4 regions of the Streptomyces boninensis genome follow, and region 1 is predicted to be linked to each of the others. Evidence: riboswitches for the same ligand, from Rfam matches in the RefSeq annotation. Region 1 holds a riboswitch; each other region holds the start of a gene.
The links. A riboswitch is a leader RNA that binds a small molecule or an ion and turns the genes downstream of it on or off. The one in region 1 is predicted to bind cobalamin.

Region 1 (7,315 bases):
GCCTCGCAGGACTCGGGGTTTTCCAGGGAGCAGGCGAGGGCTTCGTCGGACTCGGCCTGCTGGGGGACGGTGGTGGCGCGCGCCGACTGCGCGATGCGGGTCGCCGGGCGGGAGCGCAGGTAGTACGTCGTCTTCAGGCCCGACTGCCAGGCGTACGCGTACATGCTGCTGAGCTTGTTGATCGTCGGCGCCGCCATGAAGAGGTTCAGCGACTGCGCCTGATCCAGGTAGGGCGTACGGGCAGCCGCCAGGTCGATCAGCGCGCGCTGCGGCAGCTCCCACGCGGTGCGGTAGAGGGCTTTTAGGGACTCCGGCAGGCCGCCGAGGTCCTGGACCGAGCCGTTCGCCTCCCGCAGCGCCTCCCGCGTCGCCGCGTCCCAGCGGCCGAGGCGCTTGAGCTCGGCCACCAAGTAGGCGTTGACCTGCAGGAATTCGCCGCTGAGAGTCTCGCGTTTGAAGAGGTTCGAGACCTGCGGCTCGATGCACTCGTAGACGCCGGCGATCGACGCGATCGTCGCCGTGGGGGCGATCGCGAGGAGGAGGGAGTTGCGCAGGCCCGTGTCCGCGACGCGCCCCCGCAGCGCGTCCCAGCGGTCCGGCCAGGTGACTGCCGCGTCCGGGTAGTGGTCCGGGTGCAGGACGCCGCGGGCGGCGCGGGTGCGGTCGTAGGCCGGGTGCGGGCCGTGGCGTTCGGCGAGGTCGCAGCTGGCCTCGTAGGCGGCGAGCATGATGCGCTCGGCGATGCGGGTGGAGAGGGCCTTCGCGGATGGTGAGTCGAAGGGCAGGCCGAGCTTGAAGAAGACGTCCTGCAGGCCCATGATGCCGAGGCCGACCGGGCGCCAGCGCTCGTTGGAGGCGGCGGCCTGGTCCGTGGGGTAGAAGTTGATGTCGACCACGCGGTCGAGGAAGGTGACGGCCGTACGGACCGTGGAGTCCAGTGCCGCCCAGTCCATCTCGCCCGCGTCGGCGTCCAGATGCGCCGCCAGGTTTACGGACCCCAGGTTGCAGACCGCCGTCTCGCCGTCGTCGCTGACCTCGAGGATCTCGGTGCAGAGGTTCGAGGAGTGGATGACGGCGCCCGGCTCCGCGGTCTGGTTGGAGACGCGGTTGGCGGCGTCCTTGAAGGTCATCCAGCCGTTGCCGGTCTGGGCGAGGGTGCGCATCATGCGGCCGTAGAGCTGGCGGGCCGGGAGCTGTCGGTCGTAGCGGCCCTCTTTTTCCGCCTTGCGGTACGCGGCGTCGAACTCCTCGCCGTACAGGTCGACCAGCTCCGGCACCTCGCTCGGGGAGAAGAGCGACCAGACCTCGTCGGCCGCCACCCGGCGCATGAACTCGTCCGGGATCCAGTGGGCGAGGTTGAGGTTGTGGGTGCGGCGGGCGTCCTCGCCGGTGTTGTCGCGGAGCTCCAGGAACTCCTCGATGTCGGCGTGCCAGGGCTCCAGGTAGACGCTGGCGGCGCCCTTGCGGCGGCCGCCCTGGTTCACCGCGGCGACCGAACTGTCCAGCGTGCGCAGGAACGGGACGATGCCGTTGGAGTGGCCGTTGGTGCCGCGGATCAGGGCGCCGCGGGAGCGGATGCGGCTGAACGGGAGGCCGATGCCGCCGGCGTGCTTCGACAGCTTCGCGACCTGGTGGTAGCGCTCGTAGATCGAGTCGAGCTCGTCGAGCGGGGAGTCCAGCAGGTAGCAGGACGACATCTGGGGGTGGCGGGTGCCGGAGTTGAAGAGGGTGGGGGAGGAGGGGAGGTAGTCGAGGCGGCTCATCAGGCCGTAGAGGGCCTCGACCTCGGTGAGGGCGCGGGGTGAGGTGTCCTCGGCGAGGCCGCAGGCGACGCGGAGGAAGAAGTGCTGGGCCGTTTCGGTGATCTGACGCGTGGTCGGGTGCCGGAGGAGGTAGCGGGAGTGGACGGTGCGCAGGCCGAAGTAGCCGAAGCGGTCGTTGCGCGCCTCGTCGATGAGGGAGTCGAGGCGGGCGGCGTGGGTCCGTACGAAATCCGCGGTGGAGTCGGCGATCAGGCCCTCGCGGTGGCCGAGGGCGATGGAGGCGGAGAAGGTCTGCACGCCCTGGCTCGCGGCCTCGTCGGCGATGGCGCGGGTGAGGAGGCGGGCGGCGAGGCGGGAGTACTCCGGCTCGTCGCCGATGAGCCCGGCGGCGGCCTCGGTGGCGAGGTCGCGCAACTCCGCCGCGTCGGAACCCGGATGGCGGCCGCGCAGCGCCGCCGCGGCGACCCGGCCGGGGTCGGTGGCGGGGAGGTCGGCGGTGAGGTCGGTCAGGGTGCGCAGCAGGGCCTCGCCGGCGCGGTCGGCCTCGGCCGGCGCCGCTGAAGCAGGTTCCGCGGGGGCGGAGGGTGCGATGGTCACGGGTGGTGCTCTCCCTCGCTCGGCAGTGGGCCGCGAGGGGTGGGGCGCGACGGGCGGCCTACGGGCATGCCGAAGTCGCGCTTGGCACGCCACATAGGCGTCCGCCGGCCCATTCCACGAGGCCCGGACGTCAGGTGACAGCTGCCGGCAGGTGCTCGGACTCGCGATTTCCGCGCATGCGCGGGCATCGCATACCGTTGCGGGACAGTTCCGGATTCGCACCGGATTCCCCTGCTGCGGCAGCGAGCACGAGCATACATCTTGGGTACGCCAACGCACGCACCCCCCACATGTTGTGTCGGAGTGTCAGCTAGAGGGCGAGCTCGTAGGTCAGCAGTGTGAGGTCGCTCTCGGCGACGGGGCTCCAGTCGCGCTCCGGGGTGCGGACGAACCCCAGCCGTTCGTACAGCCGGTGGGCCGACTTCATGCGTGCCTGGGTGGAGAGCACCAGGCTCCGCGCGCCCTGCTCGCGGGCGCGCTCGATGCAGGCCCGGACCAGGGCCTCACCGATGCCGCGGCCGCGCCCGGCCGGCGCCACGACCAGCATGCGGAACTCGGCGCTGCCCGCGACCCGGAGGTCGGAGTATGCGGTGCCGGGTGCCGCGTACGTGACCGAGCCGAGGATCTCGCCGGACTCCTGCGCCCGCGCGACGAGCAACTCGGCCTTCGCGGCGCGGCTGGCGGAGTCGCGGAGCACGCCGAGGTAGCTGTCGTTCTCGCCGAAGGTGAGCAGGCCGTCGTCGAGAAAGACGCCTGCGACCAAGTCGCCGACCTGGTCGTAGTCGGCAGGAGTGGCGGGAGCGATGGTGATGTCCATGAGCCGAGTCTCCCTGATGGTCATCAGTGCGCGTCAGTGCGCGCCCGACGCGGCCTTCTCCGCCTCCGGTGCGGGCCGGGCCGGGGCAGCCGCCGGGGCATCCGCCGTGTAGTCCTCCGGCGAGGTCTCGTCGATGCCCGCCGGGGCCTTCGCCGCCCGCAGGATGACCGTGCCGACCACCGTGACCACCACGTTCAGCACGAACGCCGTCAGGCCGATGTAGCCGATCTCGCCGATGCCGGGGATCTCGTCCGACGAGCCGCCGAAGTGCTTCTGCGTCGGCGAGGCGACCCCGTACGCCGCGATCGTCCCGTACGCCATGCCGACCGCCCACCCGGCGAGCAGCGCCCAGCGGTGGAACCAGCGCGTGAACAGGCCGCCCACCAGCGCCGGGAAGGTCTGCAGGATCCAGATGCCGCCGAGCAGCTGCATGTTGATCGCCGCGGTCTTGTCCATGCCGAGGACGAAGACCAGGGCGCCGACCTTGACCAGCAGCGAGACCAGCTTGGAGACCTTGGTCTCCTGCTCGGGGGTGGCGTTGGGGCGGATGAAATCCTTGTAGATGTTACGGGTGAAGAGGTTCGCGGCGGCGATCGACATGATCGCCGCGGGGACCAGCGCGCCGATGCCGATGGCCGCGAAGGCCACGCCGGCGAACCAGTCGGGGAACATGTTCTCGAACAGCTGCGGGATCGCCAGCTGGCCGTTCTCCACCTTGATGCCGGCCGCGATGGCCATGAAGCCGAGCAGCGCCAGCAGGCCGAGCATCAGCGAATACAGCGGCAGGATGGTGGTGTTGCGGCGGATCACCTCGCGGCTGCGCGAGGAGAGCGTCGCGGTGATCGAGTGCGGGTACATGAAGAGGGCGAGGGCCGAGCCGAGGGCGAGGGTGGCGTACGTCCAGTGGCCCGGCTCGCTGGGCGCGACCTCGCCGCGGGGCTTGCCGGTGGCCGGGTTGGTGGCGCCGAGGGCGTCGCCCGCCTTGGCGAAGATGTCGTCGAAGCCGCCGAGCTTGATCGGGATGTAGATGATCGCCACCGCGATGACGATGTAGATCAGCGTGTCCTTGACGAAGGCGATCAGCGCGGGCGCGCGCAGCCCGGACGAGTAGGTGTACGCGGCCAGCACGCCGAAGGCGAGCAGCAGCGGCAGGTCCTTGATGAACCAGTTGGTGTCCTCGCCGCCGCCGACGCCCATCACGTCGAGCACCGACTGGATGCCGACGAGCTGCAGCGCGATGTACGGCATCGTGGCGAGGATGCCGGTGACCGCGACGGCCAGCGACAGCGACTTGGAGCCGAAGCGGCCGCGGACGAAGTCGGAGGTGGTCACGTAGCCGTGCTTGTGGCTGACCGACCACAGGCGGGGCAGGAAGGTGAAGATCAGCGGGTAGACGAGGATCGTGTACGGCACCGCGAAGAAGCCGGCCGCGCCGGCCGCGTAGACCGCCGCCGGGACGGCGACGAAGGTGTACGCGGTGTACAGGTCGCCGCCGAGCAGGAACCAGGTGATCCAGGTGCCGAACGAGCGGCCGCCCAGGCCCCACTCGTCGAGGCTGTTCTCGTTGGCCGCCTTGCGCCACCGGGCGGCGAGGAAGCCCATGACGGTGACCAGGACGAAGAAGAAGATGAAGACGGCGAGCGCGACGCCGTTCACGCCGTCGTTCATGCGCCCGCACCCCCCTTGCGGGTCCGCTGCTCACGGCGGATCAGCAGGAAGGCGACCGAGGTCAGCACCGCGGAGATGAACACCCACAGCATCTGGTACCAGTAGAAAAACGGCACCCCGCCGAGCGTCGGCTGGATCTTCGCGTACGAGCTCACCCAGAGGATGCCGATGAACGGCGCGAAGAGGCAGAGCCCGGCCACCACGCGCGTCGGCGTGATGACCGGTTGCCTGCCGGGCGGGGATGCCTTGGCTTCGGACATGGGGGGCGGCTCCGTACCTTGAATTCGATCACTCGGTTTAGGTGGCGAGTGAATCTAAAACAAGGGACCGGATGCCGTCACCAGCTGTCCGAATAGCGGACTAGACGCCCTTCACGAGCGCCTCCAGCGCCTCCAGCGCGTCAGCAGATGCAGTTGCCCTCCCGCGGGTCCGCGTCGCGGGCGTCCATGCGCTCCTTCTCGAACGCCCGGCGGCTCGGCACCTCCGCCTCCGGGTGGTTTTTGCGGAGGTGTTCGACATACCGGTCGTAGGCGTTCTCACCGGTCAGCTCCGTTACGTACCACCACAGCCTGGACGCGGCCCTGCGGCCGGCCGAGGCGCCATTCACGAGCGCTGCCGTCATGTGGAGCTCCCCTCGTCGGCGGTGACGTCACGCGGTGCCGGAATCCGGCCGCCGCCCGAGCCGAGGCCCGCCGCCGCCAGCTCCGCCTTCTCCTCCTTGGTGGGGAAGAGCTGCGCCGGGGCGACGTACTCGGACTTGGTGTACGGCTCCTCGTGCGAGACCACGGATTCCGGATTGCGGATCGACTTGATGCAGACCCGCGCCGCGTCGGCGATCACGATGACGACCAGGATCGCGAACAGCGCGGAAAGCACTCCGTCCACCGTCGTGTTGGTGACGACGGTGTGTGCGTCGTCGAGGGCCTTGCCCTTCAGCTCGCCGGAGTCGATGCCCTTCTGCGCGACATCGCCCTGCGCGAAGAAGCCGACCCGCGGGTCGTCGGAGAAGACCTTCTGCCAGCTCGCGGTGAGCGTGACGACGGCGACCCAGGCCAGCGGAACGCCGGTCACCCAGGCCCACTTCAGCCGCCCGGACTTGATCAGCAGGGTGGTGCAGACGGTGAGCGCCACCGCGCCGAGCAGCTGGTTGGAGATGCCGAACAGCGGGAAGAGCTGGTTGATCCCGCCCAGTGGGTCGCGGACGCCGACCCACAGGAAGTAACCCCAAAGGCCGCAGACGACCGCGCTGGTGGCGACCAGGCCCGGCCACCAGCTGACCCGCTTCAGCGGCTTGTAGAGGTTGCCCAGGGTGTCCTGCAGCATGAACCGGCCCACGCGGGTGCCGGCGTCGAGCGCCGTGAGGATGAACAGCGCCTCAAACATGATCGCGAAGTGGTACCAGAAGGACATCAGGCTGTCCCCGGTCACCTCGGAGAAGATGAACGCGACCCCCATCGCGAAGGTCGGCGCGCCGCCCGTCCGCGACAGCAGCGACTTCTCCTCGACCAAGTCCGCGTAATGGGCGAGCTGGTCCGGGGTGATCGTATGGCCGAAGCCGCGGATCGCCTCCGACGCCGACTGCGCGGTCTCGCCGATCACGGTCGGCGCCGAGTTCATCGCGTAATACAGCCCCGGGTCCAGCACGCAGGCCGCGATGATCGCCATGACGGCCACCGACGACTCCATCAGCATCGACCCGTAGCCGATCATCCGGACCTGCGGCTCCTTCTCGACCATCTTCGGCGTGGTGCCGGAGGAGATGAGCGCATGGAAGCCGGAGAGCGCACCACAGGCGATGGTGATGAAGACGAACGGGAAGAGCGAACCGGCGAACACCGGGCCCGTGCCCTCAGTCGCGAAGTCCGTCACGCCGTCCATCTTCAGCATCGGGGCCGCCACCACGACGCCGATGAACAGCAGCCCGATCGTGCCGAGCTTCATGAACGTCGACAGATAGTCGCGGGGTGCGAGCAGCATCCACACCGGCAGGATCGAGGCGATGAACGAATACACCACGATCCAGATGACCAGCGTCTCCTTGCTGAGCGTGAAGGCATCCGCCCAGGAGGACTCGGCCACCCAGCGGCCCGCGATCAGCGCGAGTAGCAGCAGCGCCACGCCGATCAGGGACACCTCGGCGACCCGGCCCGGCCGGATCACCCGCAGATAGAACCCCATGAACAGCGCGATCGGGATCGTCATCCCGATGGAGAACACGCCCCACGGCGACTCGGCCAGCGCGTTGACGATCACCAGCGCCAGCACCGCCAGCAGAATGATCATGATGGCGAAGACCGCGACCAGCGCGGCCGCGCCACCCACCGGCCCGATCTCCTCGCGCGCCATCTGGCCGAGCGAGCGGCCATTGCGCCGGGTGGAGAAGAAGAGCACCACCATGTCCTGTACGGCACCGGCGAAGATCACGCCGGCGACGATCCAGATCGTGCCCGGCAGATAGCCCATCTGCGCG
Region 2 (7,315 bases), 900 kb from region 1:
GGTTGGTCTCCGCGGTCTTGTCCTTGGAGAAGGACCAGCCCTCGAAGGAGCCCAGCGGCGGCTTACGGTTCATCACGCCGTACTGGCTGTACGTCCAGGTGCCGGCGTTCGGCGCGTGCCAGTACGACCAGTACGCGGAGGCCGGCGGGGTGTCGCGGCAGGGCTCGGTGTCCGCGCCGGGCTTGCCTTCGATGCGGCAGATGAAGGCCTCGCCCCAGCGGTCGGTGCCCTGGATCTGGATGCCCGCGTTCTTCAGCGCGGTGAGGCCGGTGGCCTGGTCGCCTGGGGCGCAGCGGATGATGGTGTCCCCGCCGAGCTCCTGGAAGTCGATGATGACGGTGACGCCGTCCGCGTCCGGGCAGTAGCCGGGCGTGCCCTTGCTGGGGTCGATGGCGTACGCCTTGGCCGGCGCGGCGACGTCGGTGGCGACGCCGACGGCCGCCGAGGTGCCGACCAGCGCCAGGGCGAGCGCCGCCGCGCGCAGGGCTCGTGCCGTACGGGGGGCGGGTCTTTGCTTTCGCTTCAGCTTGGTGAACTTCACGCCTGAGTTCCTTCCGTTCCGGCCTTGCGCCGGTTCGCCGTCCGATAGGTCACATAGCCGCCGCCGATCAGCAGCGCGGAGCCCGCCGCCCACGGCAGGACCGCGGCGCCCGTGGCGGCGAGGCCGCCGCCGGAGCCGGAGCCGCCGGTCGAGCCGCCCGTTCCGCCGCCGACGGAGGCCGGGGAGGGGTGGCCGGACGGGGGCAGGCCGCTGGGGTTCGCGCCGCCTGCGTCGCCCGGGGTGGCCGAGTCGGACGGGTCCGGGCCGCCGCCGGAGCCGCCGTTGTCGCCGGAACCGCCGTCGCCCGCGCCGCCGTTGTCGCCCGTACCCCCGTTGTCGCCGGGGCCAGGGCCGGGGTCGGGGTCGGTCTCGCCGATCTTCCCGAGCGGCACCTGGGCGAGCGCGAGCAGCGCCTGCGGGGTGGCCCGGCGCCACTGGTCGCGCTGGAAGTCTTCGATGCCGTCGCTCTGCGCGGAGGTCAGCGAGTCGTTGTTGTACGCGATGGCGCCCGCCTCCGCCTTCGCCTTGCCGCCGTTGGCCTCGGTGAGCTGGTGGCCCGCGACCCAGTCCGCGGCCTTGTCCGCCTCGGCCTGGTGGCCGGCGGCGGCGAGGGCCTGGCCGGCCAGGCCGGTGCTGTTGGTGTTGGCCGCGGCGGTCGGTCCCGAGCCGCCGAAGGAGCCGTTCGCGGCCTGCTTCTGCCGCAGCCACTTGGCGCCCTTGTCGGCGGCCGCCTGCGCCCCCGGCACTCCGGCATCGGCGGCTGCGATCAGTGCATGCACGGCCATCCCCGTCGAGTCGGGGTCGATGACCGCCTTGCCGTTCTCGGCGTCGCAGTCGCCGGTGACGGCCGAGCCGCCGAAGGCGTACGGGTAGAGGCGGAAGCCGCCCGCCGAGCACTGCTGGTCGATGAGGAAGTCGACCGCGTTCTGCGGCACGCCGCCGCTGCGGGCGAGGCCGAGGACGGCCAGGGACTGGCCGAAGGTGTTGGAGTTGTCCACCGACGGGGCGTTGACCTTGTCCTTGACCCGGCCGTCCTCCAGGCCCTTGTCGGAACCGGCGATCAGGTCGAGGGTCTCCTGGCGGAGGTTGTACGCGCCGAACTTCTCCGGGTCGGACTTGGTGATCACGGCGGCGTACAGCAGCTTGGCGGTGGCGCCGGCGACGCGCTGGCCCTTCTCGCCCCAGGCGTCGAGGCTGTTGTAGTCGCGTACGTGAACCTTGAGCGCGTCCGTGATCCTCGTGGCCGTGTCCGGCTCGGCGCCGGTGGCCTTCAGCGCCATCAGCGTGTCGACGGTCAGGCCCCAATCGGCGCCGGCGAAGCCGGGTATGCCGCCGTCCTCCCCCACCTCGCCCGCCTGCCAGCGGGCGGCGGCCACGGCCGCGTCGGCGTTCGCGTCGGCCTGTGCGTCGTGCGCGCCGAGCAGTGGCAGCGACAGCGCGAGTGCCGCCGCGCCTGCTGTGCCGGCGGCCGTGCGCACGCCGGGTCTGACCCCGACCATGCGGGTTCCCCTCCCAGGAAGGATCCGCAGCCGGAGAAGGGCCGGTCCCGCAAAAAGGCCCCTGCGCGCGCATTCGCCGGGCGAATGACGGCAAGGGGCCGCGGTGCGGGGGACCGGGGCTCCATGCTGCAGACCGTGACAGTAAGAAGCGGTGCACGTGCCGCGGCAGGCATTCCGACTCGCGGCAAGTGGTGCGGTGCCGCTCACGGTTGCAGGTCAGTGCCGGATTTCCACCGGCTTCCCCTGTTCGCGTACGCATTCAGTTGTAAGTCCGCCCGCAGGCGGATCAGGCGTAGCATACGCGCCTTTGTGCGAAGACCGCCACAGTGCCCGAAAGCGCTGTCACAGCGGCTTCAACTCCAGGTCGTCCTGGCGCCCGTAGGACGCCCGTCGGGTGGCCCGGCGCAGGATCGCCAGGACCGCCGGGCCCAGGGTCAGGATCGCGGCAGTGTTGGTGATGGCCCGACCCGTGTCCCAGCCCGCGGTGGAGGTGAGCAGGGTGAAGACGGCGAAGCGGTGCAGGTTCTCCAGCACCGGATCGCCGGGGACGTAGGAGATGTGGCCGTCGTGGTACGGGACTTCGGCGTGGGTGATGAAGGGCCAGAACCACAGGTTCATCAGGAAGCCGAAGACGTACGAGACGGCGATCCCGTACCCGACCAGCATCGCGATCTCCGCCTTGCCGCTGACCCTGCGCGGCAGCAGCCCCGCCCCCATGCCGATCCACGCCGAGCACAGCATCTGAAACGGCAGCCACGGCCCGACCCCGGCGGTCAGCAGCGCGGAGGCGAACAGCGACGTACATCCGAGCACGAAGCCGAAGCCGGGCCCGAAGACCCGGCCGGCCAGGACCAGCATGAAGAACACTGTCTCGATGCCCGCGGTCCCGGCGCCGAGCGGCCGCAGCGCGGCGTTGATGGCGGAGAGCACCCCGAGCATGGCCAGGGCCTTGGAGTCCATGCCGTTCTCGGAGAGTTCGGCGAGCACCACGATGATCAGGATCGGCAGGATGCCCATGAAGACGAACGGGGCGTCCGGGCCGTGCTGCATGCTCTGCGGCTTCACCCGTACCAGCAGCGGCCAGACGAACATCATCAGCCCGGCGAGGGAGGCGAGCGTGAGCACGACGGCGGACCGGGGGCCGACGCGGATGACCTGGTCGGCGCGGTCCCACCGGCGCAGCTTCTTCGGCGTTTCCTCCGCCGCCGTGCGCGGCGTCATCGCAGCTCCCCGGCCAGTGCGGTACGGACATCGGCGACCGTGAGCCAGTCCGCCCCGAGGATCTTCGCGACCTGGGGTGCGAAGGCCGGGGAGCCGCCCAGCACTTCGGTCGTCGACCCGTCGGAGACGATCTCGCCCTCGGCCATGACCACCACCCGGTCGGCGACGGTGGCGACGAACTCGACGTCGTGGGTGGCGACGACGACGGAGCGGCCCTCGGCGGCGAGCGCGGCGACGGTGCGGCCCAGCGCCGCCTTGGCCTCGTAGTCCAGGCCGCGGGTCGGCTCGTCCAGCAGCATGACGCGTGGTGCCGCCGACAGTTGCACGGCCAGCACGAGCGCGAGCCGCTGGCCTTCGGAGAGGTCGCGGGGGTGGGCGGCGGCGTCGATGCCGGGGGCGATCCGCTCCAGCAGCGCCCGGCAGGTGCCCGCCGCCGCGTCGGACTCGGCGTCCGCGGCGTCGCACTCCGCCCCGACGGCCTCCAGGAACAGCAGGTCGCTCGCGGTCTGCGGCACCAGCCCGACCGTCTTCCTCGCCTTTGCGGCGGGCAGGTCGTGCGGGTCGGCGCCGTCGACGCGGACGCTGCCGCCCTGGCGCGGGCCCGAGCCCTGCAGCGCCCACAGCAGCGAGGACTTGCCGGAGCCGTTGCGGCCCATCATGCCGACGACGCGACCGGCGTGCAGGTCGAGTTCGACGCCGCGGACGGCGACGTGACGGCCGTAGCGGACGACGATGCCGGAGCCGGTCAGCAGTGGCTTCTCGCCGCTGGGCGGCGCGCCCCGCTCGGGCTGGGGCGCCGCGGTCAGCTCGGACCGAAGCGGGGCGGCGGCCCTGCGGGCGTCGCGTACCGACAGCGGCAGCGGCTCCCAGCCGGCCAGCCGCCCGAGGCCGACGATCGGCGGGGCGATCGGCATTTGCCGCAGCACCTCGGCGGGGCTGCCGTCGCGGACGCCGCCGTCGCCGGGGACGTAGAGCATCCGGTCGGCGAACGGGATGACCCGCTCCATCCGGTGCTCGGCCATGATCACGGTGGTGCCGAGGTCCTGGACGAGGCGGGCGAGGGTGGCCAGGACGTCCTCGGCGGCGGTCGGGTCCAGGGCGGAGGTGGGTTCGTCCAGCACCAGCACCTGCGGGTGGGTGGTGAGTACCGAGCCGATGGCGACGCGCTGCTGCTGCCCGCCGGAGAGGGTGCGCAGGGTGCGTCGGCGCAGTTCGGCGATGCCGAGCAGGTCGAGGGTCTCCTCCACCCGACGGCGCATCACCTGCGGGGCGAGGCCGAGTTGCTCCATCCCGTACGCGAGCTCCTCCTCCACGGTGTCGGTGACGAAACCGGCGAGCGGGTCCTGGCCGACGACGCCGACGAGGTGGGCGAACTCGCGCGGCGGGCGGGAGCGGGTGGAGGTACCGGCGACCGAGACAGTGCCCTCCAGATGGCCGCCGGTGAAGTGCGGGACCAGGCCGTTGAAGGTGCCGAGCAGGGTGGACTTGCCCGCGCCCGTACGGCCGGCGACCAGCACGAGTTCGCCCTCGCCGATGGACAGTTCCACGTCCGCGAGGACGGCCTCGGAGCGGCCGTGGTACCAGAAGGAGACCTCGTTGAGTTCGATCACGCGGGCACTTCCTCGGGGCGGTGTTCCCGGTCGTCGTCGTCGGACTCGGGCGTGACGTGAGCCGACTCGTCCGGCGGCTCGGGCGGCGGGGTCAGGAATGCGGGCAGCACGCCGATCAGCACCCCGACCAGCGGCACCCAGGACAGCAGCGGCCAGGACAGGTTGGTCAGCGACGGGTTGAGGTTGACCGGGTTGACGCTGGAGGTGGTGTAGAGCACCGCGGCCACGGCGACGCCGCTGGCGACGACCGCGAGCTCCGGCAGCCGCCACCGGTCGGGGCGGTAGCGGGTGCGCTGCACCCGCGCCCCGGCGGTCCGGAAGCCGACCAGCGCGATCAGCAGGCTGGGCACGAGCAGCGGCCCGGCCAGATAGCGGGGCGTGAAGCCGTCGAGGGTGGCGTAGACGCCGACGCACATCCCCAGCAGGCCGACGATCATCAACAGCCCCGTGATCAGACGGGTGCGGCGGGATGCCTTGCCCGCCCTGCCGTAACCGCGCGAATCCATGGACGACGCCAGCCGCAGCGACCGGTCCAGGGCATCCGCCAGTACGGGAATGATCACGGCCCGCAGCGCATGCAGCCGCCCGTCCGCGGCCCCGCCGCGCAGCTTGCGCGCCCGCCGCACCCGCTGCACGCTCTCCGCCAGCTGCGGGAAGACGGACAGGGCGATGACGACGGCGGTGCCGACCTCGTACAGCGCCGAAGGCATCGACTTCAGCAGCCGCTTGGGGTTGGCGAGGGCATTGGCGGCGCCGATGCAGATCACCATGGTGGCCAGCCGCAGCCCGTCGTAGAACCCGCCCAGCAGCGACTCGGCCGACACGTCCCCGAACAGCCGGATGCCCGCCGCCCACTCCGGCAGCGGCACCTCCGGCAGCCGCACCACGATCGTCTCGCCCTCGCCGCCGCCGAAGACAAACCGGAAGAACAGCCGGATCGCCACGATCAGCGCCCCGAGCCAGAGATACATCCGGAAGGCCAGCGCCCAAGGCGCCTCCGAGCGCCGGGAGACCACGACGAAGCAGGCCACGGCGATGACGGTGAGCAGCAGCCACGGATTGGTGGTGCGGCTGGCCGCGACCGCGAGGCCCAGCGCCCAGATCCACCAGGCGGCGGGGTGCAGGTCGCGGGGCAGAAAGTAGGTGCTGAAGGCGCCCTTGCCGATCACCCTTCGCGCGCCTGCTTCCGGCGCCGGGCCATGACATACGTACCCGCAGCGAGCAGCACCACCGCGCCGCCCGCCGCCCAGGGGGCGATGTCGCTGGCGCCGGACTGCTCCTTGATGGCGTCGTTCACGTTCTTCCTGTCCTCACCGCCGGTGAACTTCGCGTTGTCCTTCGGGTCGGCGGCTGCCTCCGGATCGGCAGAAGAGCCGTCGCGGGGCTTCGGCGGCGGCAGCTTCCCGTCCTTGTCCTTCTTGCCGCCCTTGCCATCGTCGCCCTCGTCGCCCCCGTCGCCGGCGGACCCGGGCGCACCTGAGTCAGCGCCGGAACCGGAGCCGGAGCCGGCGGAGCCACCGGACGCGGCGCCCCCATCACTGCCGCCCGAGCCGCCGCCACCCACACCCGGCTGCTGCTCCATGGGGTTGTCCGACGTCGGCGGCGGCTCGTCCGGCGCATTGCAGGCCCGCCCGCCGGTCCCCGGGCGCACCGCCGCGATCCGCGGCTTCGGATTCGTATCAGCGGTGGCATTCAGGGAGAACGACCAGCCCTCGAAACCGCCGCGGATGAACTTGCGGTTCTTGACCCCCCACTGGCTGTACTCCCACGCGCAGTTGTTGCCCGCGTGCCAGTACGACCAGTAGGCCGCCGCCGGCGGGGTGTCGATGCAGCGCTCCTTGTAGCCGGAGTTGCCCTTGACGGGGACGGACTGGGCGGCCGAAGGCCGGTTCTCGATACGGCAGATGAACGCCTCACCCCACCGCTGCACACCCTCGATCTGGAAGCCCGCGCCCTTGAGCGCGTCCAGCCCCGTCCCCGGCGCCTTGCCCGGGTAGCAGCGCACGATGGTGGTGCCGCCCAGCTTCTGGAAGTCCACCACCACCGTGACGCCGGTGGAGGTCTTGCAGAAGCCCGGGGTGCCCCTGCTCTGGTCGATCGCGTGCGCTCCGGTGGCGCCGGGCCCGAGGGTGGCGCCCGCGAGCAGGGTGGCGGCCAGCAGCCGCACGCCGCGCAGGCGCCGCCGCTGCCAGAAGCGGGAGGGGGTGCGGCGCCATCGTGCGCCGCCGGAGCCCGGGTGCGTACGGGAGATCATCATGCGGTCACCGCCTTACGGCCGTTGGTCTTACGGACGAAGCGCCGGAGCGCGAGGAAGGCGGCGAGGGCGAGCAGAACCCCGCCGCCGGAGAGCGCGGCCACCGCCCAGACGGGCAGGCCGCCGTCCGCGCCGTCGTGCGCCTTGCCTGCGGCGCCCGGGCCGAGGCCGGCGGCGGGCAGCGATACGG
Region 3 (7,315 bases), 2.6 Mb from region 1:
CCGCGGAGTTGGCCGGTGTTGAGCAGTTCGGTGGTGAGGGCGGTGACCGGGGTGCGGAGGTCCGGGCGGGAAGCCAGGAGCGCCTGGGCCGAGCCGACCAGCGCGGAGGCGGCGTTCCCCGCCAGCAGCCGCGGCGCGACCTTGACCCGCAGGCCGGCGGCGAGCGGGTCGAGGTGCTGCCGGAGCACCACGTCGTACAGCTGCGCCGCGAGCTCCGGCCCGGTCGCCGCCGGGAAGCCGGCGGCCGTCGGCAGCCGCAGCGCCGGACCGTTGTCTGCGCGCTGCAGGCCCGTCAGGTCGGGCACGATGCCGTGCACGACGGCGCAGCCCAGCACCGGCGACCAGAGGCGGGCGGCGTGGCCGAGCTGGACGATGGAGGCGCCGACGCGCAGTTCCCCGGTTTCGTAGCGGGCGGCGGTCCGCTCGACCAGGTCGGTGAAGCCGCGCCGGTACGTGTCCGCCACCGGGTGCCAGCCTTCGGCCGCACCACCAACGACCACGGTGAAGAACGGGCCCAACGACGCGATGTCGGCGAGGGCTTCGGCGGCGGCTGCCCGGTCCGCTTCAGGCATCGGCCCGGTCCAATCCGCCGAGCGCCGTGATCCGCGGGACCCCGGTGTCCGGATGCGGCGTGACCTCGGCCGCCACCCGGTAGACCGCCGCCAGCAGCTCCGCGGTGAGCACCTCGCCCGGCGTCCCGGACGCCACCAACCGGCCATCGTTCAGCACGCACACACGATCGCAGAACGCCGCCGCAAGGTTGAGATCGTGCAGCGCCACGAGCGTGGTCACGCCGAGCCGCCGGACCAACTGCAGGGCGTCCAACTGATGCCGCAGGTCGAGGTGGTTCGTCGGCTCGTCCAGCACCATCGTCCCCGCCTGCTGCGCCAGCGCCCGCGCGATGAGCACCCGCTGCTTCTCGCCGCCGGACAGCCGGTCGAAGGGCGCCCGCGCCAGGTCGGCGGCGTCCAGCTCCGCGAGCGACGCGAGGATGATCGCGCGGTCGTCGGCGTCGTCGCCCGCGAAGGCGCGCTTGTGCGGGGTGCGGCCCATGGCCACCACGTCGTACGTCGTGAGCTCGAAGTCGCCGCCGGTCTCCTGCAGGACCGCGGAGAGGCGGCGGGCGAGGTGCTTGGCGGGCAGCCGCCACACGTCGTCACCGTCCAGCAGCACCCGGCCCGAGGTCGGGCGCAGCGCACGGTAGACCGTGCGCAAGAGCGTGGACTTGCCCGCCCCGTTGGGCCCGACCAGGCCGATGACCTCGCCGGGCGCGGCCCGCAGCGACACGTCCCGTACCAGCGGACGATCATTCACCACGACCGTCACGCCTTCGATCTCCAGCACCGCGGGCTCCACCGTCATGCTGCCCTCCGCCGCATCAGCCACAGGAAGAACGGGCCACCGACCAGCGCCGTGAGGATCCCGACCGGGATCTCCTCCGGGCTCATCAGCGTCCGCGCCGCCAGGTCGGCGGCGATCAGGAAGGCCGCGCCGAGCAGCGCGGCGGCGGGCAGCGCCCGCCGGTGGTCGGCGCCCACCAGCAGCCGCACCACATGCGGCAGGATCAGGCCTACGAAACCGATCTGGCCGCTGACCGCGACGATCGCCCCGATCATCAGCGCGACCAGGGTGAAGATCGCCGCGCGGAAGCGGTGCACGTCCAGACCGAGGGCGGCGGCGGCCTCCTCGCCCGCCAGCAGCAGGTTCAGCGGGCGGCTGACGCCGAGCAGCACCGCCGTCCCGGCCAGCACTGCCACGGCCGGGATCCACACCATCGTCCAGGTGGTGCCGGCCAGCCCGCCGAGCATCCAGCGCAGCGCCGACTGCGTCTTGTGCGGGTCGTTGGAGGTGACGACGAGGAAGCTGGCCACGGCCGACAGCACCTCGGCCATGGCCACCCCGGCGAGCACCAGCCGCACCGTGGTCATCCGCCCGCCGGAACGGGCCAGGAAGTAGACGGCGATCAGCGCGGCCAGCGCACCGCAGAAGGCCGCCAGCGGCAGCGAGAACATGCCGAAGAACGTCAGGTTCAGCACCAGCACCAGCACGGCCCCGACGGTCGCCCCCGATGACACCCCCAGCAGCATCGGATCGGCGAGCGGATTGCGCACCAGCGCCTGCAGCGCCATCCCCGCCACCGACAGGCCCGCCCCGACCACGGCGCACATCAGCACCCGCGGCAGCCGTACGTCGACGACGATCGTCTCCCGCACCGGCGTCCACGCCGGGTCGGCCAGCGCCGGATGGATCCGGTGCAGCAGGATGCGCCAGACCTCACCGGCGGGCAGCCCGGTCGTGCCGACCATCAGGCCCGCGGTGGCCGCCACGACGACGAGGCCGCCGAGCGCGGCCAGCACGACGGCGTACGGCAGGACCCGGCGGCGCGGCCCCGCGGGCACCGGACGGACCTCCGCGGCCACCGGCGCCTGCGTCGCCTCACTCACCGTCGAAGCGCCCGGGATGCAGCTGCCGGGCGAGCGACTCCACGCCTGCCGGGGCGCGCACGCCCAGCAGCGTCGAGGACAGCGGCAGCACGGCGAAGCGCTTGTGCTTGATGGCCGGTACGTCCTTGAGCGCCGGGTTCGCCAGCAGGAACTTCTTCTTGTCGGCGACCGGCTGATCCCCGTAGTCGTAGATCACAATGACCTCGGGCGCCCGCTCGGCGACCTGCTCGAACGACACATCGCCGAAGGACTTGTCCAGGTCGGCGAAGAGATTCACGCCGCCCGCCCGCTTGATCATGTCGTTGCCGACCCCGGCGCCGCCCGCCGTAAAGGCGGTCTTGTCGCCGCTGTCGTAGACGAAGACGCGCGTCGGCTTCACCCCGTCGACCTTCGCCGCCACCGACTTCAGGGTGCCGTTCAGCTTCTTCAGCTCCCGCTCGCCCCGCTCCCGTACGCCGAAGACCTCGGCGACCTCGCGGATCTCCTTCGCCATGGTGGTCATCGTCACCGGTCCGTCGGCGCAGTCCTCGATATTGAGGCGGCTGGCGATGCCCGCCTTCTTCAGGGCCGCGCGGGAGCGGCCGTCCTCGTGGAAGGCGGAGTTGAAACCGCCGTAGACGAAGTCGGGTTCCGCCGCCAGCACCGTCTCGTACGACGGATACTCATCGGCCAGCACCTTGATCCCGCGGTACGCGTCCCGGTAACCGGGGAGGATCTTGTCGTCGAGATAGGCCGTGCCGACCATCGACTTCTGCAGCCCGAGGGCCAGCATGATCTCGGTGGTGTGCTGGTTCATGGAGACGGCGCGCTGTGGCGGCCGCTGATAGGTGGTCTTCACCCCGCAGTTGGTCTGCGTGACCGGAAAGCCCTTCGCGGGGGCGCCGGATGCGGTGCCACCCGCAGGGGCGGGGCTTCCGCAGGCGGAGAGCAGCAGGGCGGCGGCCGTCGCGGCCGCCGGCAGGGTGAGCGAGCGTATGCCCGTCATGCGGCAAATGCCTTCCTCCTCTGGGGAAATCCGCCCCAGTTCCAGTGAGGAGGCGACCGCGTGAGTCTCCTGGCTCTCGGGTCGTAGCCGCACCCGGCCTTCCCACCCGCGGCGCGGGCAGTGGCTGTTTCGGGCTGAGCTCGCCGATCACAGTGGCGGGACCGCGCCGGATTCACACCGGCTTCCTCGTTCCGCCGTCGCCTTGTCGCGGGCCACTATACGGCCCGCGGCCACGGCGCGTGCCCCCGGTCACCTGGCGCTCAAGTGGGACGCGATGAGTACCGCGGAAGCTGTGATGCGCACCTCCCGTCACGAGAGAGGAACCCAGCGATGGCAGTCACAGAACCCGGTGGCGCGGCAGCCCCGACGGCGGCCGGCGCCGCGCAGGCGGCGGGCGCGCTGCTCGAACTCGCGAATGGCTATGTGTACTCGGCCGCCCTGAACGCCGCCGCGCGCTTCGGCATCGCCGACCACCTGGTGGCGGGCCCGCGCACGGCGGCCGACCTCGCCGAGGCCGTCGAGGTGCACGCCCCGCACCTCTACCGGCTGCTGCGCTACCTCGCCACCAAGGGCGTCTTCCGCGAGGACGACGAAGGCCGCTTCCACCTCACCACGCTCGCCCAGCCGCTCCGCGCGGATGTGCCGATGTCGCTGCGCGACACCATCATCGTGCACGGGGAGCCCCCCTTCTGGGAGCCGGCGGGCCGCCTGCACGAGGCCGTACGGACCGGCACCACCGCCTTCGAGGTCCAGCACGGCATCCCGTTCTACGACTACGTCGCCGCCCACCCGGACTTCGGCAAGGCCTTCAACGCCAGCATGGCGTCGGTCTCCGAGGCGCTGAGCAATCACGTCGCCGGCGCGGTGGACGTCTCGGAGGCCAAGAGCGTCGTCGACGTGGGCGGCGGGCGCGGCGGCCTGCTGGCCGCGCTGCTGCGGCGCAATCCGCAGCTGACGGGGACCCTGTTCGAGCTGGAGAATGTGCTGGCCGGGCACGTACTCGACGTGCCGGAGCTGGCCGGCCGCTGGCAGACCGAGGCGGGTGACTTCTTCACCTCCGTCCCGGCGGGAGCCGACGTGTACTTCCTCAAGCACGTGCTGGCCAGCTGGCCGGACGAGCAGTGCGTACGGATCCTGCGCACCTGCCGCGAGGCGATGCCCGCGCACGCGCGGCTCGTGGTGGTCAACCCGATGATCCCGGCCGGCAACGACCCGCACCCGGGCAAGACGGTCGACATGCTGATGATGACCGTACTCAACGGGCGGAACCGCACCCGCGCCGAGCACGAGGAGCTGCTCACGGCCGCCGGGTTCGAGGTCGTGCGCTTCGCGGAGCCGTCGCCGCAGGCGGGCGTGCTCGAAGCGGTGCCCGCGACCTGAGCCGCTGGATCCCCTCCCAGCCCGCACCGCTATGCGGGCTGGGAGGGGATCCAGTCCCGCTGGATGCGCGGGGTCGCGATGCCGAGCGACTTCATGTGCTCCAGCGGGTTGCTGTATTCGCGGCTGCTGCTGATGCGGCCGTCGCGCAGCGTGAACCGGAGGATGAAGTGGTTGCGGTAATGGCCCTCCGTATAGCCGGGGAAGCGGATGGTGCCCTCGCCTTCGCACTCGACCCAGATCACCGACGGGTCCTGGGTCTCGTACAGGTGCACATCGGACCACTGCCAGTCGGGCAGCACCTCAAGGGCCAGCTCGCCGTGCCGCTTGAGATTCTCGCGGCCCGATACGACGATGGGCCGGCCGATGTCGGTGTAGAAGAGGGCGGTGGTGCCGTCCTCGGTGTAGAGGGTGTGCCGGCGGAGCCGGCTGTCCCGGTCGGAGCGCAGGTACCGCTCCACGACGTGCCTATTGCGGGCGGGTGACATGGCGGTCGTGCCTCCAGGCGGATCGCGGATTACGGCTGCAGCCTGCTGATCTCCCAGCCGCCGTCGGTGCGGTCGTAGCGCAGCCGCTCGTGCAGCCGGTCGGTGCCGTACTCCCAGAACTCGATGGCGGCCGGTTCGAGCCGGTAGCCGGCGAAGGTGGCAGGCCGCGGCAGCGGCCGCTCCGGCTCGCCCAGCCGCAGCGCCTCCGCCCGCAGCCGCGCGAAGTGGTCGAGGCCGTCCAGGGGCGTGCTCTGCCGGGAGACGGTCGTCATCGGATGCGTGAAGACCGGCCGCGCGTACCAGAGCGACTCCGCCTCGGCGTCGGACAGCCGGACCACCGGCCCGGCCAGGGTGATCTGCTGGCCGGTCTCCCGCCAGTACAGGACGCCGGAGGCCCACGGGTTCTCGGCGAGGTCGCGGCCCTTGCGGCTGTCGGCGTGGGTGATGAACACCAGCCCGGCGTCGGTCACTTTGGTGAAGGCAACGGTGCGCGAGGAGGGGCGGCCGCGCGCATCGGCGGTGGCCAGCGCCATTGCCCGGGGCTCGCGCACCCCGTTGGCCACGGCGGCGTCGAGCCAGGACACCAGCAGCCCCAGCGGCTCCGCCGGGGGGACGAGGAACTCGGGAAAGGCCACCTGGACCGTCGTCTCAGACATGAAGCACCCCTTCGATGGCGGTCACGCCGGGACCCGCGACCGTGACGGACGCGACGTCGTCGCCCGCGCCCTGCACCAGCGCCTCCATGGGGGAGGGGCGGCCGATCTCGACGCCCTGCGTGATCTCTATGCGCTGCCCGTACTCGATCAGGCCGTGCCGGGCGAGATGGATGGCGATGGGCCCGGCGGCGGAGCCGGTGGCCGCGTCCTCGACGACCCCGTATGCGGGCGAGAACATGCGGTTGCGCCAGCGAAGCCCTTGCCCCGCATAGCAGTTGGTCGCCATGTCGGGGAAGCGGGCCAGCGCGCGGTGGTCGGGGTCCAGCTTGGACAGCGCCTCGACGCTCTCCAGGCCGACGAGGACGTGCCGGGGGCCGTTGTGGTAGATGTCCACGGGGAGCGCCGAGGCGGTGATGCCGAGGGCCGCCAGGAGTTCGTCGGCGCGGTCGAAGGCCCGCCAGCGGGGTACGGGCTGCCGCATGCTGGCCGAGACGACGCGGCCGTCCGCCCGGTCGAGCGTGAACGGGATGATCCCCATGGCGGTCTCGATCCGCAGCCGGCCGGCCTCGCCGCGGCCGCCGAGGGCGATGGCGGTGCCGAGCAGCGGGTGCCCGGCGAAGGGCAGTTCGTTGACCGGCGTGAAGATCCGTACGTGGGCGTCGGTGCCGGGCTGCCGGGGCCTGAGCACAAAGGTGGTCTCCGACAGGTTCAGCTCCCGCGCGATGCGCTGCATCTGCTCTGCGGTCAGGTCGTCGGCCTCGAAGAACACCGCCACCGGATTGCCTGAGAGCGGCTCCCGCGCGAAAGCGTCAACCACGACGTACGGGTGCATCTTCGTCTCCTCCTCAGGCCCGGCCGGCGACCGGGGCGGGGGCGAGCAACGCGGCCAGGTGTGTGCCCACGATGCGCGGCCCCCCTCGCGTCAGCACGGACTCCGGGTGGAACTGCAGGGACACAAAGCCGGGACCGCTGAGCGCGTGCACCTCGCCGGTGGCCGGATCCCTGCCGACCCGGACCGGCCCGGTGCCGTCCACGGCGACCGAGTCGTCCGCGGCGACCAGCGCGAACGTGTTGTAGAAACCGACGTGCTCGGCCGCGCCGAACAGATCGATCTCCCGCTGCACGCCCTGATTGGGCACCGCCCTGCGCCGCAGCGGCAGGCCCAGCCGCAGCCCGAGGACCTGATGGCTGAGGCAGACGGCGAGAAACGGCCGGCGCTCGCGCAGAAGTTGGTCCACCGCCGCGTGCAGGTGCCGCATCTTCGGGTGCCCGAGCTCCCGCGGATCGCCGGGCCCGGGCCCCAGCACGACCAGGTCGTGCTCCTCGAAGGCATACGGCTCATCGAACCGGCGCACCGTCACCGCC
Region 4 (7,315 bases), 890 kb from region 1:
CGACAGGCCCTTCTGGCCGGCGGCCAGGTTGCGCCGGTAGAAGGCGTTGGACTCCTCGGCGGTGGAGAAACCCGCGTACTGCCGGATCGTCCAGGGCTGGTTGACGTACATCGTCGGATACGGGCCGCGCAGATACGGCGCGATGCCCGGATAGGTCTCCAGGAAGTCCAGGCCCTCCAGGTCCTGCCCGGTGTACAGCGGCCTGACCGTGATCCCCTCCGGCGTCTCCCAGAGCAGGTCGGCGCCGTCGGCGGCCTTCTTGAACGCGCCGCGCCACTCGTCGGGCCCACCGGCCGCGGCGGGCGCCCCCAGCTCGACCGAGGAGAAGTCGGGGATGGTCATCGGGACACTCCCATACGGTCCAGCGCGGCCGAGAGCACCGCGACGGCGTCACAACCGGAGAAGACATAGCTATCGATACCCGCGTACGAACCGGGGCGACCGGCGAGGAAGACGTGCCGGGCCCCGGCCTCCCGCAGCGTCTGCGCGGCAGCCTCCGCCTCCTCCTCGTACACGCCGTCGCTGGAGCACAGGCACGCCTCGACCGCCCCGCTCTCCGCGAAGGTGCCGTCGGTGACGGTCTCGATGCCGCCGGCCTGGAAGAGGTTGGCGGCGAAGGTGAGCCGGGCGGTGTGGGCGGCGGCCGGGCCGAGCGCGGCCAGGTGGATACGGGGCCGGCTGCCGGTGGCCGCCAGGTGGGCGTCGGAGCGGGCCCGCAGCGCCTCGTACGCCTCGTCCCGGCGCACCCGCGGCAGCCCGCCGCCGGGCGCCTGGGGTGCGGGGGCGCGGACGACCGGCTGCTCCGCGAGGTTCGGGAACTCGCTGACCCCGGTGACCGGTTCACGCCGGGTGGCGAGCTTGCTGCTGCGCGCTGCCCAGGTCTCGGCCAGCCGCTCGCGGATCATGCCGGAGCGCAGCGCCGCCGCCTGCCCGCCGGCCCGCTCGATCTCCTGGAAGAAGCCCCAGGCGGCGTGGGCGAGCTCGTCGGTCAGCCGCTCCACGTACCAGGAACCCCCGGCCGGATCGATCACCCGGGCCAGATGCGACTCCTCGATGAGGATGGTCGAGGTGTTACGGGCGATCCGGCGGGCGAACCCGTCCGGCAGCCCCAGCGCGTGGTCGAACGGCAGCACGGTGACGGCCTCCGCCCCGCCCACCCCGGCGGCGAGCGCGGCGACGGTGGTACGCAGCATGTTCACCCAAGGGTCGCGGCCGCTCATCATCACCGGCGAGGTCACCGCGTGCTGCCGCTGGGCGCCCGCCTGCGGCGCGCCGCACACGTCGGCCACCCGGGCGAACAGCCTGCGGGCCGCGCGCAGCTTCGCGATGGTCAGGAACTGGTCGGCGGTGGCGGCGTAGCGGAACTCCAGCTGGGCACACGCCTGTTCGACGCCGAGTCCGGCCGCCGTCAGCTCGCGCAGATAGCCGACCGCAGTCGCCAGCGAGCAGGCCAGCTCCTGCGCCGCCGAGCCGCCCGCCTCGTGATAGGCGAGGGCGTCCACGGTCAATGCCCGCATCCCCGGATAGCGCCCGGCGCACCGCTCGGCCAGCTCCGCGGCAGGTGCGATGTCGTGCGCCGCGCCGGTACGCGCCTCCCAACCGAGGGGATCGGCGCCCAGGTTGCCCCGTACCGCGGTGTCGGCCACGCCCTGCGCGGCGTACAGCGCGAACAGCGCCCGGGCGGCGGCCTCCGTCTCGGCGCCCGCGTCGAGAACGACGGGTGCCAGGTCCAGGTAGACGCCGTCGAGGGCGTCGGTCAGCGACGCCACGGGGATCGCGTCGGCGCCGACCGTGCACCACAGGGAGGTGACGCCGTTCTCCAGGTCGGCGAGCACGGAACCGCCGTCGGCGACCGCGTGCTGCTGGCGCACATCCCAGCCGCCGGTCGTGTTTCCCTCGGCGCGGCCGCCGCGGACAAAGGGCGCGAAGCCGGGCAGACCCGGGTCCGGTGCGCCCTCGCCCGCCGCGTACAGCGGGAGAACCCGCAGCCCGTCCTCCACACCGGTGGACAACGCCGCCTCGACCTCGGCGTCCGGGACTTCCTTCCCGGATTTACGCAGCACGCCGGAGACGAGGTGCTGCCATTGAGCATGCGTCGCACCGGGGAACTCGGCCGCCAGGGAGAGCCCGTCGTCGGGCAGGACCGTCATGTTCGGATGCTAGGACAGTTGACAAGTGAGCAGGAGTGGGCACAGCTGTGACGTTGTTCTCCTTGATTGCCTCAGTGTGCCGTTACGGAGTGCCGGCCCCGTACGCTGGCAGGCGCAGCTGGTTCGCCCCGTCCGCCAGGCGGGGTGCCGTAAGAGGGAACCCGGTGGGAATCCGGGACTGCCCCGCAGCGGTGAGCGGGAACGACCGCCGTCAATGAAGCACTGGGTCCGATTGCATCGGGCCCGGGAAGCGACGGCCAGTAGGTGTCCGCGTCGTAGTCGTAAGACGCGACGAGGACGTGCCCGCGAGTCCGAAGACCTGCCCGCTGTCCGCGTACGGGCCGTCCCGCGCGCGGATATCCCGGTGACCTCGAGGGCGGGTCGGCGTACATACCAGGCAGGACTCGGCTCGCCTTTGCCGCGCGGTCGTCCGCTGGTTTCGCTGCTCCTTCGCGTCCTTCCGGTCCACGGGATCGACAGGGATACGTCTCTCGAAGGAGAACTCCGTGACCACCAAGACCGCAGCCGCGGCAGCACGGGCCACCGTGTACGGCTACCCCCGCCAGGGCCAGAACCGGGAACTCAAGAAGGCGATCGAGGGCTACTGGAAGGGCCGCGGCACCGCCGACGCCCTTCGCGCCACCGCCGCCAGCCTGCGCCGCCAGAACTGGCAGGAGCTGGCCGACGCCGGCATCGACGAGGTCCCCACCGGCGACTTCTCGTACTACGACCACGTCCTGGACACCACCGTCATGGTCGGCGCCATCCCCGAGCGGCACCGGGACGCGGTCGCCGCCGACGCGCTCGACGGCTACTTCGCGATGGCCCGCGGCACCCAGGAGGTGGCGCCGCTGGAGATGACCAAGTGGTTCGACACCAACTACCACTACCTGGTGCCCGAGCTGGGCCCGGACACGGTCTTCACCGCCGACTCCGGCAAGCAGGTCGCGGAGTTCAAGGAGGCCCTCGCCCAGGGCCTGACCGCCCGCCCGGTCCTGGTCGGCCCGGTCACGTATCTGCTGCTGTCGAAGCCGGCGCCCGGCGTGGCCGCGGACTTCGACCCGCTCACCCTCCTGGACCGGCTGCTGCCCGTCTACGCCGAGGTGCTCGCGGATCTGCGGGCCGCCGGTGCCGAGTGGGTGCAGCTCGACGAGCCCGCCCTGGTGCAGGACCGCACCCCGGCCGAGCTGAACGCCGCCGCGCGCGCCTACCGAGACCTCGGCGCCCTCACCGACCGCCCGAAGCTGCTGGTCGCCTCGTACTTCGACCGGCTCGGCGATGCCCTGCCGGTGCTGGCCAAGGCGCCGATCGACGGCCTGGCGCTGGACTTCACCGAGGCCGCGGCGGGCAACCTGGACGCGCTCGCCGCCGCCGGCGGACTGCCCGGCAAGCGGCTGGTCGCCGGCGTCGTCAACGGCCGCAACATCTGGGTGGGCGATCTGGAGAAGTCACTGACCACCCTCGGCACCCTGCTCGGCCTTGCGGACCGTGTCGACGTCGCGGCCTCCTGCTCGCTCCTCCACGTACCGCTGGACGCGGCTCTGGAGCGCGACATCGACCCGCAGATCCTGCGCTGGCTCTCCTTCGCCCGGCAGAAGACCGCAGAGATCGCGACGCTGGCCAAGGGCCTCGCGCGCGGCACGGACGCGATCACGGCAGAGCTCGCCGCAAACCGCGCCGCGCTGTCCTCCCGCGCCACCTCTCCCATCACCCGCGACCCGGCGGTACGGGCCCGCGTCGACGCCGTCACCGACGCCGACGGCCGCCGCACGCAGCCGTACGCCGACCGCACCGCCGCCCAGCGCGCCCACCTGAACCTGCCGCTGCTGCCGACCACGACCATCGGCTCGTTCCCGCAGACCACGGAGCTGCGCACGGCCCGCGCCGACTTGCGCGCCGGCCGGATCGACACGGCCGCGTACGAGGACCGCATCAAGAACGAGATCCGCGACGTCATCTCTTTCCAGGAGAAGACCGGCGTCGACGTCCTCGTGCACGGCGAGCCCGAACGCAACGACATGGTGCAGTACTTCGCCGAGCAGCTCACCGGCTATCTGGCCACCCAGCACGGCTGGGTGCAGTCCTACGGCACCCGCTACGTCCGCCCGCCGGTGCTGGCCGGCGACATCTCCCGGCCCGAGCCGATGACGGTGCGCTGGACGTCGTACGCCCAGTCCCTCACCGACCGCCCCGTCAAGGGCATGCTCACCGGCCCGGTGACGATGCTCGCCTGGTCCTTTGTACGCGACGACCAGCCGCTCGGCGACACCGCCCGCCAGGTCGCGCTCGCCCTGCGCGACGAGGTGACCGACCTGGAGGCGAACGGCACGTCGGTGATCCAGGTCGACGAGCCCGCGCTGCGCGAGACGCTGCCGCTGCGCGCCGCGGACCACGCCGCCTACCTGGACTGGGCGACGGAGTCCTTCCGCCTGACGACCGCCGGAGTGCGCCCGGAGACGCAGATCCACACGCACATGTGCTACGCCGAGTTCGGCGACATCGTGCAGGCGATCGACGACCTCGACGCGGACGTGATCAGCCTGGAGGCGGCCCGCTCCCACATGCAGGTCGCCTACGAACTGGCGGAGCACGGCTACCCGCGCGAGGCCGGACCGGGCGTCTACGACATCCACTCACCCCGTATCCCGGGCGCGGACGAGGCCGCGGAGCTGCTGCGCACCGGCCTCAAGGCAATCCCCGCCGCGAGGCTGTGGGTCAACCCCGACTGCGGCCTGAAGACCCGCGGTTGGCCCGAGACCCGCACCTCACTGGAAAACCTGGTCAGCGCGGCCCGCACCGTCCGCACGGAGCTGGGAACCGCCACCTCCTGACCTGCGGGACGCATCGATCCTGGCCGGGGCGGCTGCCTTGCCGCTCCGGCCGTCGGGAGCGGAGCCCGTTCCGGGCGGTGCGGTGTCACAGGGGCCGCGGGGCGAGAGCCTGGGCCGGATGCCGCGGTCCAAGGAGCGCGACGTAGCCCTTGCCGGTGGGAGCGGGGTGGGTCACCTGCAGCCAGCCGGCCCGCTCGTAGAAGGCGACGGTCTGTCCGGCCTGGACGGAGGTGATCAACCAGCAGCGGCCGTCGGTCCGGCCGGAGGTGACCGCTCTCAGCAGCCGGCCTCCCAGACCGGTGCGTCGGGCCGACGCGGCTACGGCCAGCTCGTCGATCTCGCGGGCGTCGCACAGCCACGCCTGCGTGCGTCGCTGTCCGAGGGCGGCCGCTATCTGCGGATAGCTGCGCTCGTCAGGGAAGGGAGCCGGGGTTGTCCAGGCTGTTGCCCAGCCCAGGACCGTGTCCCCGTCCAGGGCCAGGGCGGCCGTGAATCCGTCGCGGTCGACATCGGAGACCAGCCGCTGCAGATAGATGTCCGCCTGCCCGGCATCCTCGTTCCAGGGCGGGGCGCAGAAGGCATCGGTGTAGACGGCGCGCACGCCGTCGAGGTGGGAAAGCAGCCGCTGTCCGGAGACGAGCTGGACGGCCGGTGCCATCAGGCGGCCTGCGGGACAGAGCGGGCTGCGCTCGGAGTGAGAGCCGCGTAGTCAAGCGGGGCGGAGGGATCGATCGAGACGTCCAGTGGGGCGGGTTCGGCGCCGGCGCGGACCAGCAGGTCGCCGACGGCGGCGATCATCGCCCCGTTGTCGGTGCACAGCGTCATGGACGGGACTCGCAGTTCGATCCCGGCGGCGGTGCAGCGCTGCTCGGCCAGCGCGCGCACCCGGGAGTTGGCGGCCACGCCGCCGACCACGACCAGGGTGTTCACGTCGTAGGCGGCGCAGGCCGCGAGCGCCTTGCGGGTCAGCACGTCGGCGATGGCCTCCTGCAGGGCGGCGGCGCCGTCGGCGACCGGCGGCTCGATGCCGCGGAGGCGATGCCGTTCGGCCCAGCGGGCGGCGGCCGTCTTCAGGCCGGAGAAGGAGAAGGCGTACGGGTCGTCGCCGGGGCGGGTGAGCGGGCGCGGAAAATCCACGGCGCGCGCGTCGCCCGCGCGGGCGGCGCGGTCGATTGCGGGACCGCCCGGATACGGCAGGCCGAGGACGCGCGCGACCTTGTCGAAGCACTCCCCGGCCGCGTCGTCGAGGGTGTCGCCCAGGTGCAGGATCGGCTCCCGCACCAGATCCCGGACCAGCAGCAGTGAGGTGTGACCGCCGGAGACGATCAGGACCACGCAGGGTTCGGGCAGCGGCCCGTGCTCCAGGGTGTCGGCGGCGACGTGTCCGGCCAGGTGGTGGACCCCGTACAGCGGAACTCCGGCCGCGTAGGCGAGGGACTTGGCGCCGGCCAGGCCGACCTGCAGGGCTCCCGCCAGGCCGGGCCCGGTGGTGACGGCGACGGCGTCGATCTGCTGCAGCCGGAGTCCGGCATCGGCGAGGGCGCGTCGCACGACCGGTGTGAAGGCGTGCAGATGGGCGCGGGCGGCGATCTCGGGCACCACGCCGCCGTACCGGGCGTGTTCGTCCATGCTCGACGCCACCACGTGGGCCAGGAGTTTCCCGTCCCGCACGATGCCCGCGCCGGTCTCGTCGCACGACGACTCGATGCCCAGCACCACGGGTCCGCCCACCGCTGCCTCCTCCTGCGCATTGCCTGTAGTTGCAATATATGTGCAATAAGAGGTGGGCAGCTACTCGTCAATCCCGCCGTAGATGTGGAAGCCCTGCCCCGCCTTCCGCCCGAGAAGCCCTGCCTCCACCATCCGCTGGAGCAGCGGGGGCGGCGCGTATACCGGCTCGCGGAACTCCTCGTACAGGGACTCGGCGATCGCGGCCACGGTGTCGAGCCCGATCAGGTCCGCGAGTTTCAGCGGTCCCATGGGGTGGGCGCAGCCCTGCTCCATCCCGGCGTCGATGTCGGCAGGGGTGGCGAAGCCCGACTCGGCCATCCTGATCGCGGACAGGAGGTAGGGGATGAGGAGGGCGTTGACGACGAACCCGGCGCGGTCCTTGGAGCGGATGGCGGTCTTGCCCAGGGTCTGGGTGGCGAAGCCTTGCACGGCGGCGACGGTCTCGGGCGCGGTGTGCAGGGAGGTGACGATCTCGACGAGCGGCAGCACCGGTACCGGGTTGAAGAAGTGCAGTCCGACGACGCGGTCGGCGCGGGTGGTTGCCATGCCGAGGCGCATGACGGGGAGGGAGGAGGTGTTGGTGGCCAGCACGGCGTCCGGGTC

Region 2: another riboswitch for cobalamin. It lies ahead of ACNNMR_RS25205 (hypothetical protein); the one in region 1 lies ahead of ACNNMR_RS29435 (ribonucleoside-diphosphate reductase subunit alpha).
Region 3: another riboswitch for cobalamin. It lies ahead of ACNNMR_RS40500 (ABC transporter substrate-binding protein); the one in region 1 lies ahead of ACNNMR_RS29435 (ribonucleoside-diphosphate reductase subunit alpha).
Region 4: another riboswitch for cobalamin. It lies ahead of metE (5-methyltetrahydropteroyltriglutamate--homocysteine S-methyltransferase); the one in region 1 lies ahead of ACNNMR_RS29435 (ribonucleoside-diphosphate reductase subunit alpha).

The regions. Positions count from the first base shown of each region.
Region 1 is NZ_CP183837.1:6,409,857-6,417,171, forward strand. It holds gene ACNNMR_RS29435 (ribonucleoside-diphosphate reductase subunit alpha) at 1-2,360, opposite strand, end outside; cobalamin riboswitch at 2,489-2,629, opposite strand; gene ACNNMR_RS29440 (N-acetyltransferase family protein) at 2,671-3,177, opposite strand; gene mctP (monocarboxylate uptake permease MctP) at 3,211-4,845, opposite strand; gene ACNNMR_RS29450 (DUF3311 domain-containing protein) at 4,842-5,105, opposite strand; gene ACNNMR_RS29455 (YbdD/YjiX family protein) at 5,246-5,467, opposite strand; gene ACNNMR_RS29460 (carbon starvation CstA family protein) at 5,464-7,315, opposite strand, start outside.
Region 2 is NZ_CP183837.1:5,506,158-5,513,472, reverse strand. It holds gene ACNNMR_RS25210 (flagellar hook-length control protein FliK) at 1-541, opposite strand, end outside; gene ACNNMR_RS25205 (hypothetical protein) at 538-2,040, opposite strand; cobalamin riboswitch at 2,187-2,335, opposite strand; gene ACNNMR_RS25200 (ECF transporter S component) at 2,383-3,261, opposite strand; gene ACNNMR_RS25195 (ABC transporter ATP-binding protein) at 3,258-4,871, opposite strand; gene ACNNMR_RS25190 (energy-coupling factor transporter transmembrane component T) at 4,868-6,040, opposite strand; gene ACNNMR_RS25185 (hypothetical protein) at 6,037-7,128, opposite strand; gene ACNNMR_RS25180 (hypothetical protein) at 7,125-7,315, opposite strand, start outside.
Region 3 is NZ_CP183837.1:8,990,285-8,997,599, forward strand. It holds gene ACNNMR_RS40485 ((2Fe-2S)-binding protein) at 1-572, opposite strand, end outside; gene ACNNMR_RS40490 (ABC transporter ATP-binding protein) at 565-1,362, opposite strand; gene ACNNMR_RS40495 (FecCD family ABC transporter permease) at 1,359-2,399, opposite strand; gene ACNNMR_RS40500 (ABC transporter substrate-binding protein) at 2,437-3,429, opposite strand; cobalamin riboswitch at 3,492-3,620, opposite strand; gene ACNNMR_RS40505 (methyltransferase) at 3,760-4,809, shown strand; gene ACNNMR_RS40510 (PhzA/PhzB family protein) at 4,839-5,294, opposite strand; gene phzG (phenazine biosynthesis FMN-dependent oxidase PhzG) at 5,324-5,950, opposite strand; gene ACNNMR_RS40520 (PhzF family phenazine biosynthesis protein) at 5,943-6,782, opposite strand; gene ACNNMR_RS40525 (anthranilate synthase family protein) at 6,796-7,315, opposite strand, start outside.
Region 4 is NZ_CP183837.1:5,518,108-5,525,422, forward strand. It holds gene scpA (methylmalonyl-CoA mutase) at 1-342, opposite strand, end outside; gene ACNNMR_RS25230 (methylmalonyl-CoA mutase family protein) at 339-2,150, opposite strand; cobalamin riboswitch at 2,253-2,492, shown strand; gene metE (5-methyltetrahydropteroyltriglutamate--homocysteine S-methyltransferase) at 2,657-4,981, shown strand; gene ACNNMR_RS25240 (GNAT family N-acetyltransferase) at 5,067-5,639, opposite strand; gene tsaD (tRNA (adenosine(37)-N6)-threonylcarbamoyltransferase complex transferase subunit TsaD) at 5,639-6,712, opposite strand; gene ACNNMR_RS25250 (3-hydroxybutyryl-CoA dehydrogenase) at 6,773-7,315, opposite strand, start outside.